Regions from separate parts of the Pedobacter sp. KBW01 genome, predicted to be linked through region 2. Evidence: riboswitches for the same ligand, from Rfam matches in the RefSeq annotation. Region 2 holds a riboswitch; the other holds the start of a gene.
The links. A riboswitch is a leader RNA that binds a small molecule or an ion and turns the genes downstream of it on or off. The one in region 2 is predicted to bind cobalamin.
Positions count from the first base shown of each region.

Region 1: linked by a shared signal. The riboswitch ahead of metE (5-methyltetrahydropteroyltriglutamate--homocysteine S-methyltransferase) and the one ahead of DBR40_RS19835 (TonB-dependent receptor plug domain-containing protein) in region 2 are both predicted to bind cobalamin.

Region 1 is NZ_QAJQ01000028.1:33,542-39,758, forward strand. It holds gene DBR40_RS23160 (hypothetical protein) at 1-264, shown strand, start outside; gene DBR40_RS23165 (alkaline phosphatase family protein) at 349-1,707, opposite strand; gene DBR40_RS23170 (family 16 glycosylhydrolase) at 1,950-2,771, shown strand; gene DBR40_RS23175 (Lrp/AsnC family transcriptional regulator) at 2,831-3,292, opposite strand; cobalamin riboswitch at 3,436-3,615, shown strand; gene metE (5-methyltetrahydropteroyltriglutamate--homocysteine S-methyltransferase) at 3,795-6,107, shown strand.
Region 2 is NZ_QAJQ01000020.1:191,826-198,042, forward strand. It holds gene DBR40_RS19835 (TonB-dependent receptor plug domain-containing protein) at 1-1,837, opposite strand, end outside; cobalamin riboswitch at 1,936-2,130, opposite strand; gene DBR40_RS19840 (PKD domain-containing protein) at 2,770-3,891, opposite strand; gene DBR40_RS19845 (YncE family protein) at 3,908-5,011, opposite strand; gene DBR40_RS19850 (TonB-dependent receptor plug domain-containing protein) at 5,031-6,217, opposite strand, start outside.

The DNA of each region.
Region 1 (6,217 bases), on a different contig from region 2:
TTTAATGCCACCGAACAACAAAGTTTTATTGCAAGGGTAGATTTAAATGCCAAAACCGCTAAACAGGTAACCTTACCTTATGAACCCGATCTTTACTTTTTTCAATATCAGGGTTGGGTAGTAAATGGCGATGAAGTTTTTGTAGCTGTAACCCCAGTTGGTAAAGATGGCAACATTTACATCATCAACAGCAGAACGGGTAACGTAACCAAAGGCGCTAAACTGATTAACAAAACAGGAAACCACTACATTGGCGTATTTTAAACCTGTTAAAAAAAAGATTAAAAATAAAGGGCTTCGAAAATATACTTTCGAAGCCCTTTATTTTTTTAACCAGTTATTTGCCTGTTATTTCTTTACCGGAGCCAGTATGCCCGGGTATAACACGCCATCTGTTTTTAGGTTCAGGTTAAGCAATTTTGCAATTAAAGGTGCAATATCTTCCTGACCAATTAAGGGCAAAACAGCACCTGCTTTTATTCCTTTACCGAAAGTAACAAAACCGGTTTGTATCTCTTTAAAATCAGTTGGAAGGTAGCCATGGGTACCACCGCTGGCCGGAGCAAGCATATCGCCCGTGGCCGAAGCTCCAAAGCTGAAACCCTGATTTGCAGCAAGCGCTAAAACAGCTGTTGGATCGACTTGTGCTTTAGCAATCCCCTCTTTATCCAATACGTGGAAAGTTCTTTGGATGCCTTCCGGTAACTGGCTTAATGCTTTTTTTACCTGCTCTACGCTTTTTTTATCGTTTGGATCTTTAAGGTGTAAAAAGGCAGATCCACCGCTTTGCTGAAAGTAAGCTTTCCAGCCTTCTTTATTGGCATCATCGTAAAGGCCAAGCTTGTTTAGTACTACATTAGGTTTAAACTGTGTGTGGATATCAACAAAACCGTGGTCGCCGGTAATGATGAAAGTAGTGTTTTTGCTCATACCCGATGCCTCTACCGCATCCATAATGGTTTTAATAGCCACATCTGCCCCTACGATAGCCGATCTTACTTTATCTCCATCGCGGCCCTGCTCATGTTCAAAGTGATCTAAAAGTGCAATGTGCAATGCCAGGAAAGCTGGCTTATATCTTCTTAAAATATAGGCTGCCATGCGCGATTTATTCTGGTCGCTGGTATAAAAATCAACCGAAGCACCATATTCCTCGTTAAACTTACCTACCGCATAATCCTGTACTTCCTGAAAAAGCTCTTTAGGGTTCGATTCCAAAGACATGGCTTTAATCTCGTCTTTTTTCTCTCCTTTACCTTGTGGAAGAATTACATACTCAGGCAGGTTATACGTAATTGGCGCACCAACGGTAACCGGCCAGCTCACCCCTGCGGTTGTTAAACCTGCATCTTTAGCTGCTGTCCAGATGGTAGGTACTTTAATGTCTTTGTAATACCAGAACCACTTGCCCGAAATGCCCAGCGGTTCAACAGGTGTGTTATAATAAATACCATGTTTGGCTGGCAATACACCACTTACAATGGTGGTGTGAGAAGGATAGGTAACCGTTGGGAAACTGCCCCTTACGCCCTCTGCATATGCTCCGTTTTGCATGGCCTGGCGTACATTAATCATGCCCCATTGCGGATCTAAATAAAATTCGGGGCGTAAGCCATCTATACTAATCAATACCACATGGTTTTCTTGTGCCGATACATATCCCGCCGAAAGCCACAACAAGGCCATTAGGGCAACTATTCGTTTCATAAATCTTTTTTCGGCAAAGGTATTTGGACAGTATACCCTTTAAGTTTGGTGAACATTAAGAAAATGTTAAGCTTACAGGCCACAAGCAGCTTCCTACCTACAGGCCTATGCACCTGCTGCAACAGGTCATCCATATTACCCATAATATCTTTGTATTTTTCGCCCCATTTGTTAAGGATTTTAGCCCCTGCTTATTCTAAAAAAGGTACACCTTTATCCTGTAACCAAATTTTAAATGTATTATGAAAAACACAGTTTCAATTTTAATCGCCGTTCTACTTTTATCCTGCGCCAAGAAAAATGATGTTCCCGAAGTACCAACGCTTTCGCAAAAAACGGATCCATTTCTCCAAAAACCTTTAAAACCAGCCGACTTTATTCACCAGATGACTCCTGTTTTTGTTGATGATTTTAACGGCACAACAATCGATGCAACGAAATGGGCTTACAGGGCTGATGGAACCGTAAGGGGATATGCTACTGTTTCGGGCAATAAAACCATTTCGCTTGATGGCAAAGGAAATCTGGTGATACAAACGATTAAAGATACTGATGGAAAATATTATGTTGGGCAACTGTGTACCGATGGTAAGTTTGCCCAGAAGTACGGTTATTTTGAATGCAGGGCTAAAATGCAAAAATCGCTTGGTACACACTCCTCTTTTTGGCTACAAACAAATACAATGGGTTCACAGCCAGATAATGCACTTGCAGTGGGTGCAGAAGTTGATATTTTTGAATACCTGAAGCCGAATCCAAACGCCACTTACCATACCGTACATTGGGGAGGCTACGGTGCAACCCACAAAAGCGAAAGTAAAATTGTACCCAGCGAAACCATTAACGACAATAATTTTCACACTTTTGGATTACTTTGGAACAACGTAGAATACGTCTTTTTTGTTGATGGAACCGAAGTATTCCGCACAAGTAAAGGCCTGTCGGGTATTTCAGAATACATGATCTTAAGTACCGAATTAACTGGTTTTGGCGGCGACTACACCAAGGGCGTATATCCCGACGAGGTTGTATTTGATTATGTTAAAACTTACCAGTTTAAATAGGCATTTCAACAGGCTCAGTGTGGCAAACTTGTAGACAAACGAAAGAATGCCACAGCCCCTTAAAAATTAATGTTATGCGAATTTTTAATCTCGGCCATTACGAAAGTGCTGTGTGTACTCCCAATACTTTCTACTGAGCCGAGTTTATTGAAAACAAAATCCTGATAGTGTTTCATGTCCCTCGCATATACCTTCAAAATAAAATCATAGTCGCCAGAAACATTATAACATTCTGTAACTTCATCTATTTTTAAAATATCGGCCACAAAGTGGTGGCCGATTTTTCGGTCATGCTGTTTCAGTTTAATGTTACAAAAAACAATAAAGCCCTGGTTAAATTTCTCCGCATCCAGTATAGCGATGTATTTTTTAATATAGCCATTGTTTTCTAACCGTTTTACCCTTTCAAAAACCGGCGACGGCGATAAGTTTACCTGCGCTGCCAGCTCTTTTGTGGTGTAACTGGAGTTATTGCCTAAAATCTTCAACAGTAATAAATCAGTTTCATCAAGCTCGCTCATAGAATATTTTTCTTTTTTGCTGCCAAATCTAAGTACTCAAAAGCAAAATACACTAAAAAACAACACAAAAACAGCTGTTTAACCTTATTATTTCACAATCAATAGTTTTAATATCCACTTAACTACCTTTGAAAAGAATTAAAAACTGATTGTAAGCAAAAGAGTTCTTGTATATATTTCAATAACCGGAAGTGAAAAGGGAATCGTGTGTAAATCACGAACTGTCGCGCAACTGTAAGTAACATTTAAGATTTTATCAAAAACATCCATAGATGATAAAACGGTTACAAGTCAGGATACCTTTCTGTTCCGGAATTGACAATGCTTTCGCGATTGAAGCCTGATGTCAGACAAATGCTGTTACACTGGTACAAAACCTTTATGGGCTTGTTGTGCCCTGTTTCCGTGGCATTGCGCTCCTTCATACTTCCTTCCTTATTGCATTGCGAAATTAACAAGGGGCTTTTTACAATGATTATTAACCATTTAAAAAGTTGAAAAAATGCAAACCCACAACCTAGGCTACCCGCGTATCGGGAGCAACAGAGAACTAAAAAAAGCCAGCGAGCAATATTGGGCCGGCAAAATTACTTTGGCAGAGCTGCTGAGCAAAGGCCGTAACATTGCCGATCAAAACTGGAAACTACAACAAGAGGCAGGTATCGACCTGATTCCTTCAAACGATTTTTCTTATTACGACCAGATCCTGGATATGTCGCTAACCGTAGGCGCCATTCCAAAACGTTATAACCAGGTGGTACTGCAGAAAACCAATAACGAACTCGATTTGTATTTTGCCATGGCCCGGGGCTACCAGAAAGATGGTTTAGACATTACCGCCATGGAAATGACCAAATGGCTCGATACCAATTACCATTACATTGTACCCGAATTTTATAAAAACCAGGAGTTTAACCTTTTCTCAGGCAAAATTGTAAACGAATTTGTAAGGGCAAAACAACTGGGCATTAACAGCAAACCTGTAATTATTGGGCCTGTTTCTTACCTGTTACTGGGCAAAGAAAAAGAAACCGGTTTTGATAAAATCGACTTGATTAAGAAACTGTTACCGGTTTACCTCCAGATTTTAACAGAGCTGAAAGATCAGGGAGCAGAGTGGATCCAGTTCGACGAACCGTTTTTAGCGTTAGATATTAACGAAAAAGCCCGTGCAGCCTACAATTATGTTTATGCCGAAATCAGGAAACAATTTCCGCAGCTTAAGGTATTGGTAGCCACTTATTTTGAGGGCTTAAAAGATAACCTTGCACTGGCTACCGGCTTACCTGTACAGGCTTTACACATCGATTTGGTACGTTGCCCTGAGCAGCTGGATGAAGTACTAAATGCCATTCCGGCTACATTAAGCTTATCTCTTGGAGTGGTTGATGGTAGAAATATCTGGAAAAATGATTTTGAGCAATCTTTAGCCATCATCAAAAAAGCAGTAGCCCAACTGGGTAGCGACCGCGTATTGATTGCGCCTTCGTGCTCATTATTGCATTCGCCTTGCGATCTGGACCTGGAAACCAACGAGGAAACCCTTACCCCCGAAATTAAGCAATGGCTGGCCTTTGCCAAACAGAAAATTGATGAGGTGGTTACCCTCAAAGCATTGGCTGATGAAACCCCCGGTCAGGAGGCACTGACTAAACTCACTGAAAACAAAAACGCCATTGAAAGCCGCAGAACTTCTACGCTGATCCATAACACAACAGTAAAGCAAAGGGTAAGTGGCATTACCGATAAAGATGCAGAACGCGAAAATGCCTTTTCGATCAGGAAAAAGACACAGCAGGATATTTTAAAACTGCCGCTTTTCCCTACTACAACTATCGGTTCTTTTCCACAAACTACCGAAGTTAGAAACTGGAGGGCACAATTTAAAAAGGGAGAAATTACACCTGCCGAATACGATACTTTATTAAAAAAGGAAACCGAAGAAGCCATTCGCTGGCAGGAAGAAATTGGCATTGATGTATTGGTACATGGCGAATTTGAGCGTAACGATATGGTAGAGTATTTTGGTGAGCAGCTTAACGGCTTTACCTTTACCAAAAATGGCTGGGTACAGAGCTACGGTAGCCGCTGCGTTAAACCCCCTATTATTTATGGTGATGTAGACCGCCCTAAAGCCATGACGGTTTACTGGACAGCATTTGCGCAATCGTTAACCCCAATCCTTGTAAAAGGCATGTTAACCGGTCCGGTTACGATATTGCAATGGTCTTTTGTACGTAACGACCAGCCGAGATCAGTTACCTGTAACCAAATTGCACTGGCTATCCGCGATGAAGTGGTAGACCTCGAAAATGCAGGAATAAAAGTCATTCAAATTGATGAGCCAGCCATACGCGAAGGCCTTCCGTTACGCCAAACAGATTGGCAGGCTTACCTGAAATGGGCGGTTACGGCCTTTAAAATTTCGGCAAGCGGTGTAAAAGACGAAACGCAGATCCATACTCACATGTGCTATTCGGAGTTTAACGATATTATCCAAAATATCGCCGATATGGATGCCGATGTAATTACAATTGAATGTTCGCGTTCGCAAATGGAACTGCTTGATGCCTTTGCCGACTTTAAATACCCGAACGAAATTGGGCCTGGTGTGTACGATATCCACTCGCCAAGGGTACCTTCAAGAGCAGAAATGGTGCAGCTTTTGGAAAAAGCGAAAGCTGTGGTTCCTGCCGATCAGCTTTGGGTAAACCCTGATTGTGGATTAAAAACCCGCCATTGGGATGAAACCAAAAAAGCACTGATTGAAATGGTGGCAGCAGCCCAGGAAATGCGCGAAGAGGTATTGGCGTAATTGAGTTTTGAATGATTGAATTAGGTTAAGGCAGATCCTTCGACAAGCTCAGGATGACAACTCAATTTATTACCATGTAAAACAAAAACCATATCAGACATATAAGTTTC
Region 2 (6,217 bases):
TAAAGTTAAAGCCAGGTGTATTGTAGCCAATAATTTCACTGTATTTTGCATTCAGGATATTTTTGGCATCAAAGAATACTTTTACGCGTTTTTTAGCCAAAGCATATTCTACGTAAGCATTTAGCAATTTATACGATGGCAGCTCTTCGTTTAAATAAGATATAAAATTGGTATCGAAACGTTTACCAAAGTAACGGTAATTGGCGCTGATGTATAAGTTTTGAGTTGCCTGTGCACCCGCTGTAATACCAAAAGTATTTTTCGGTCTGCGGATCAGGAAATCTACAGTTCCGGTATTTCCTTCAACATAAGCATAATAACCATTAACATTAAATACACTAAACTTAACTGCCGGCTCTACCTCTACTCCTTTAAATTTCTGGTTTCCCTGGTTAATATAACCTGTAGTGTAAACAATAGCATCGGTTAAATCGCGTTTAAAACCAGCTACACGCAAGCTAAACTGATCATCGGCAAAGCTCAGGTTTACACCTGCTTCGTAGTTCTGCGATTTTTCTGGCTTCAGGTTTAAATTAGCTCCATATTGTCCGAAAAGCATGTTTAAGCTAGGCACTTTGAACGCTGTAGATACCGTTCCAAACAACTTCACTTCTTTAATGATATTGATGGTTGGGGTTACCGAGTAAGTATAGTTTTCGCCATATTGATCGTGTTTGTTGTAACGGCCGCCTACCTCAAGGTTAAACACACTTAAATCGTGTAAAAACAACGATCCATAAGCTGCAAAAATGTTGGTTGTCGGATTGCTTGAATTGGTAATCAGTTTTGTTTTGCGGTTATCGATACCTACTAATAAATCTAATTTATTACCCAATTTCTGATTGTAGAATAAATCGATCAGGTTCATTTTACCGTAATTTACAAAATTACTGGCAAAGCCCATGAAGCTCGAATTTACATCGTTCGAGTTGCTTTCGTGACTATAGTTTAAAGTAATTTTTCCGGTATTGAGTTTGTATTCGGCATTAAAACCTCCGCTAAACTGCTTCAATATCGAATTATTGGCTGGTAAACCATCAGCAAAAGCGCCTTCATCTATTTTATAGTTACCATAGAAATAACGTAAAAACGGATTAACAGAAAGGCGCTTATCCAGTTGAATACCGAAATTAGCATTAACCCCATCCGTTTTAAAGCCATCTTTATCAAATTCGGCTGTGCTGCCTGCCGGCGCTACCGCTTCCGAAATACCATCGGTTTTAAGGTGTGTATAGTTAATGTTGTAAGAAAAACCTTCAACACCACCATTCAAGCCAATTGTTCCTTTATACGTTTCAAAACTTCCGGCACTGGCTACACCATAAATGGTATTTCCTTTTGGTCCGCCTTTTTTGGTTACAATATTAATTACCCCTGCTACTGCATCTGAACCATAAATGGTAGACTGGCCACCTCTTAAAATTTCGATATGATCAATCTGATCGATTGAGAATAAACGTAAATCGAATGTTCCGCTGATACTTGAAGGATCGTTCTGTACAATTCCATCAATTAATACCAACGTATAACCGCTAGCCGAGCCCCTGAAAAAGATACTCTTATCCTTACCCTGACTGCTGTTTCCACCGCTGATGATGATACCAGCTTGCTCATTCAATAAATCGGGTAATGATTTTCCGTTGCTGCGCTCCAACACCTCTCTGCTGATGATGCTAACCACTTTACCGGTTTGTGATTGTTTTTGATCGTTTTTGGTGGCAGAAATTACCACATCTTTAAGCTGCAAAGTGTCTTTTTGCTGCGCATTAGCCAACTGGCTAATCATTAGCTGCGCCAGACCTAAACCAGCAGCGGCTAAAATTGTTGTTTTGTTCATTTTGATGGTTAGTTTTACCTATAGCCAACAGATTGTAAAAAGAAATGAAAATACGTAAACGTTAAGTACTTCAAAACCCAGCTTCAATCCCCGAAAGCTACGAAATTAATGCTAGAGGCAGGTCTTCTGACTTACTCCCGGTTTTCTGCCTTCCCATTCCGGCGAGCCGGAGCAGTGGCGAAAGAATAGAAAAACCGTTACAGAGCTTACAGCTGCGGGACAGTTACAGATTTACACTGTATTCCCTTTTAATTCCGGATGTAATGCCGGAAACCAAAAGCGCCGCAAATGTAATAAAAAAAATACAACAACAATAGAATGTAAAATTTATTAGCACCAGGGCTTTTCCTGTGATCTAAACGAGCAATTTTTCCGTTATCGAGAAATGACGATCACCTTTTAAATCTGCGACCTTTACTGTGTAATCAGCGGGAAATATTCGCTAACCATTTTCGCGCAGATTTAATGATGAACGCAGATAAAATAAAGACTAAGCGCTTATGACTAAATATTAAACGTATCAGGCGAATTACCGAAACCAACTAGCCTGATACAAATTCATTATGATTAGATATGTTTTGTATGTAATTCAATACATTTTGAGTGTCGCGTGATATGATTTCAGTCTTCTTTGATATAATTTGTATGTAATTCGATACGTTTTGAGTCTTGCATGATACTTCTTCAGTGTAATTTGATACTTTTTGTATGTAATTAAATACGCTTTGGGTCTTGCATGACATGATTTCAGTCTTTTTTGATATGATTTGTATGTAATTCGATACGTTTTGAGTCTTGCAAGAAAATATTTTAAACTAACCAGATGCAGATTAACTCTTGTTAGTATTTATTAAAAACGATGTAAACGAAAAAGGCCTGCACCAGGCAGGCCTTCTTTTATTGAGACGTTATTTATAGGTAGATGCTCGTATTTATTTGATCCCTAAATCAACTGCACCTTTAACTTCAGTAGAAATTTCTCCAAGGCTACCTGCATCGGCACTTTGGCCAGTATACACCTTAACAAAATCGATTGTTTTTAAATCAACTTTGTTTCCGCTTTTATCAACCGCCCACGATAAATCGAAGCTGTTATACAGATTGGTTTTGTAATCATCGCCTGTAGAATAACTGTCGGTATAGCCCCAATCAAAAGGAGAACTGATCACAATACTACCTACCTTACCTGTTGATGGCGGTAATAAGGTACCTTTAAACGTAATTGTTTCCTGATTTGCAGCAAATTCAGGGTAAAAATTGTGTTTGTGAAAATTATTAACCTTCACTTCGCCGCTATTTCCCTGGTTATCTTTCCAGGTTACATTTGCAAACGCTTTAGGGTTGGTATAGGTAATCTCATAGTTTTTAATGGTTGTAGCTTTGGTGTACTCGCTTCCGGCCAATTCATACCATTCATCGTCAGCAAGGCCATTACCATTGCTATCCTGACTAACCATTACAACGCCTGGTTCAGAAAAATGATAAGGAGCACCTGATGGGTTACCATAAATGGCAAGATCGTTACCTGTGTTATTAACTACCGAGTGGTCGAAACCGAAAATAATGTAGCCACCAAAGCCACCTAAAGAGATTAAGTTAGTGGTACTTCCAATTAATTTCTGCGCCTGTTCTGGTTTACCTAAAGTTTCGTTTACAAATTGCCCTGGTGCAGGTAAATAATCTAAAATCCGGCTAATAAATTTGCTGCTTGCAGGTGTAATCTCAACCACCGGAACCGGAACGGTAATGGTGTAAGTATGTGTAAATTCGCCAGCTTCGTTATAACCCTTGTACGCTAAAACATAAGTACCGGCTTTTGTGGCAGTAAAGTTATAGTTGTAAATGGTACTTACCACTTTGCCATCTAATTTCCATTCGTGCTGAAAAGCCTGGCCATTGTTTGTACCTGCGCTAAAATTGGTTGCTACCGCTACCTTAGCTTGTACTGCATCTGTTTTAACCAGTAGATTTACATCAGGCCCGAGTACGTTATCTTTCTTACAACTGAATAAGAACAGACAGAAAACCATGGCATAGTTTATTGATTTTTTCATTTTGTGTGTGTTTATGTTATTTAAATAAGAATGCAATGTGTGCCGGAATATCGCCGGTGGTAAACGTAAATTTCTTTTTGCCTGCTTTATCGAAACAGTAAATGGTACCTGGAGTAACATAATCCCTGGCATCGGTTACAAAAATATCTCCTGATGTTGGATCTACTGCAATGCCATAAGGGAGTGTAATTGAAGCTTCAGTACCATCGGTTATAAAATTATTACTTGCAACTGTTTCATCTTTTACGTTAAGTTTCACGTAGGTTGATTTTGAGGTAGCGTAGCTGTAAGAAAACAGGTAAGCGTCATCATCATTAATCCAGAAGTCGCTAACAGGAACATTGAAGTTCTTTTTAACAGCATCGGTTTTGGTGTCGATTACATACAGCGACGAAGCAATGGCTGCATAATCACCTCTCGAAATCACATACACATCACCATACTTATCGGCTTTTAAATGGTGAAGGTTAATGGCAACATCAATTTTTTTAATCTCGGTATTGGTTGTTAAATCAATTACCGATACAGTTCTGTCGTAGTTTGGATAGTTGTAACCACCAGAATTGGCCACATAGAGTTTGGTACCTACAACCGCCATTTCTTCGGGTTGATTACCTACCGTTATTTTAGTTTTAATGGTACTCAAAGCAGTGGTATCTACTACGGCTACATAGCCATCATAAGATGTGATATAAGCGAAATTCTTATAAAAGGTAACATAACGCGGGTTGTTGATATCCAGTTTAGCCACCTGCTTTGCGTTGCTGGCATTTAAAATTTCTACTTTATTGCTTCCGTTTACAACAACATACATTTTAGCGCCGTAAATTTTGATGTCGTTACCCACATCGCCCAGGCCTAAAGTAACAGCCGGATTGGCTGCGCCAAATATATTCCTCGTGTATTTCCCATCATCATAGCTATAGTAATCTAAAGATGATTTGTTAGAACCCCAGTTGCCTTCATTCAAAACATATAAGCCCTTTACGGTTAATGATGGGGTTTTGGCTCCCTGTTCAGCGTCTTCATCTACCGGGGTATCTTTTCTACAGGCAAATGCCAGGGCTGTTAAAAGCAAAAAGCCGGTTAGTTTTAAAACGTGGTGTAATTTGTATTTCATATCGTGATTTTAAATTGGTTTAAAAATTAGCGGATAAAGTAAGTCGGTAGTTACGACCAGGCATTGGATAGTTAAGTACCACATCGTAATACTGGTTAAAAACATTATTGATTTCGGCATTGATGAAGAATCTGCTTTGGTGGTAAGAAAAATTTGCACCAATAGCTAAATCGTGGGTGTACCATGGCTTAACATAGTTCGCGGCTATATTGGCCTTTTGGCTATATCGTTCGCCGGTATAGATGTAACCATAATTAAACACCAGGTTTTTATAATCAATTCCAAATCTTGCCGATCCGCTATGTACAGGGATGTAGGGAATCTGATCGCCATACCTGAAGGCTGTGGTACTAATATCTACTGCTTTTTCGAAGGTATAATTCGCACTTGCCTTCAGCTTCAACTGTAAATCTAAATCCCAAACCGTTTGAATATTGGTTTCGAAGCCTCTGATACGCACACGATCGAGGTTAACCATGGTCCATCTGCCTAAATTATTACCTGGAATGGCTACAATCTTATCTTTTACCAGATTATAATAGGCATCAGTCTGAAGGGATAAATAAGCAAGGCGCCTCCCGTTTGAAGTATGTCCGTAAGTAAAACCCAGGTCGTATTGACTGGTGTATTCGGGTTTTAGCTTGGAGTTTCCAATAAACGTGTAATAGAGGTCGTTAAAAGTGGGCATCCGGAAAATGGATTTGTAAAAACTGCGAATGCGGAAATCTTTGGTTTGAAAAGGTTGCCACGATGCCATTAAAGCCGGAGTATATTCCTGCCTGTTGGCTGATTGATTACCATTTTTAACCTGCTCTGCAATCAGGGTTGCTAAAACATTGGCTTGTATACTCAATCTTATTAGGTTTAAGGCGCTCGCAAGTGCTACTAAACCGGTATTACGTTTAGGGTAAGCAAAATCGTACAAATTGGCATCTAGCTGTTGCAAACTGTAATCAGTAGCCAGCGAAACCTCCCAAATGCGGGATATTTTATAAAGATTAACAGTAGAGATGTACCACTCCGTTTCGGTAAAGCGGTTGTCTAAAAAGCTGTTTTGCTGCTTAAATTCGGGATCGAGGTAACGTATAAAACTATATGCATACTTCGTATTGAACATAAAATTATAGCGGGCACTTCTTTTATTCTGGTACGAAGCCTGAACAAAACTATTATCGTCCCACTGGCGCTGTGTAAAGGTAAACCTGT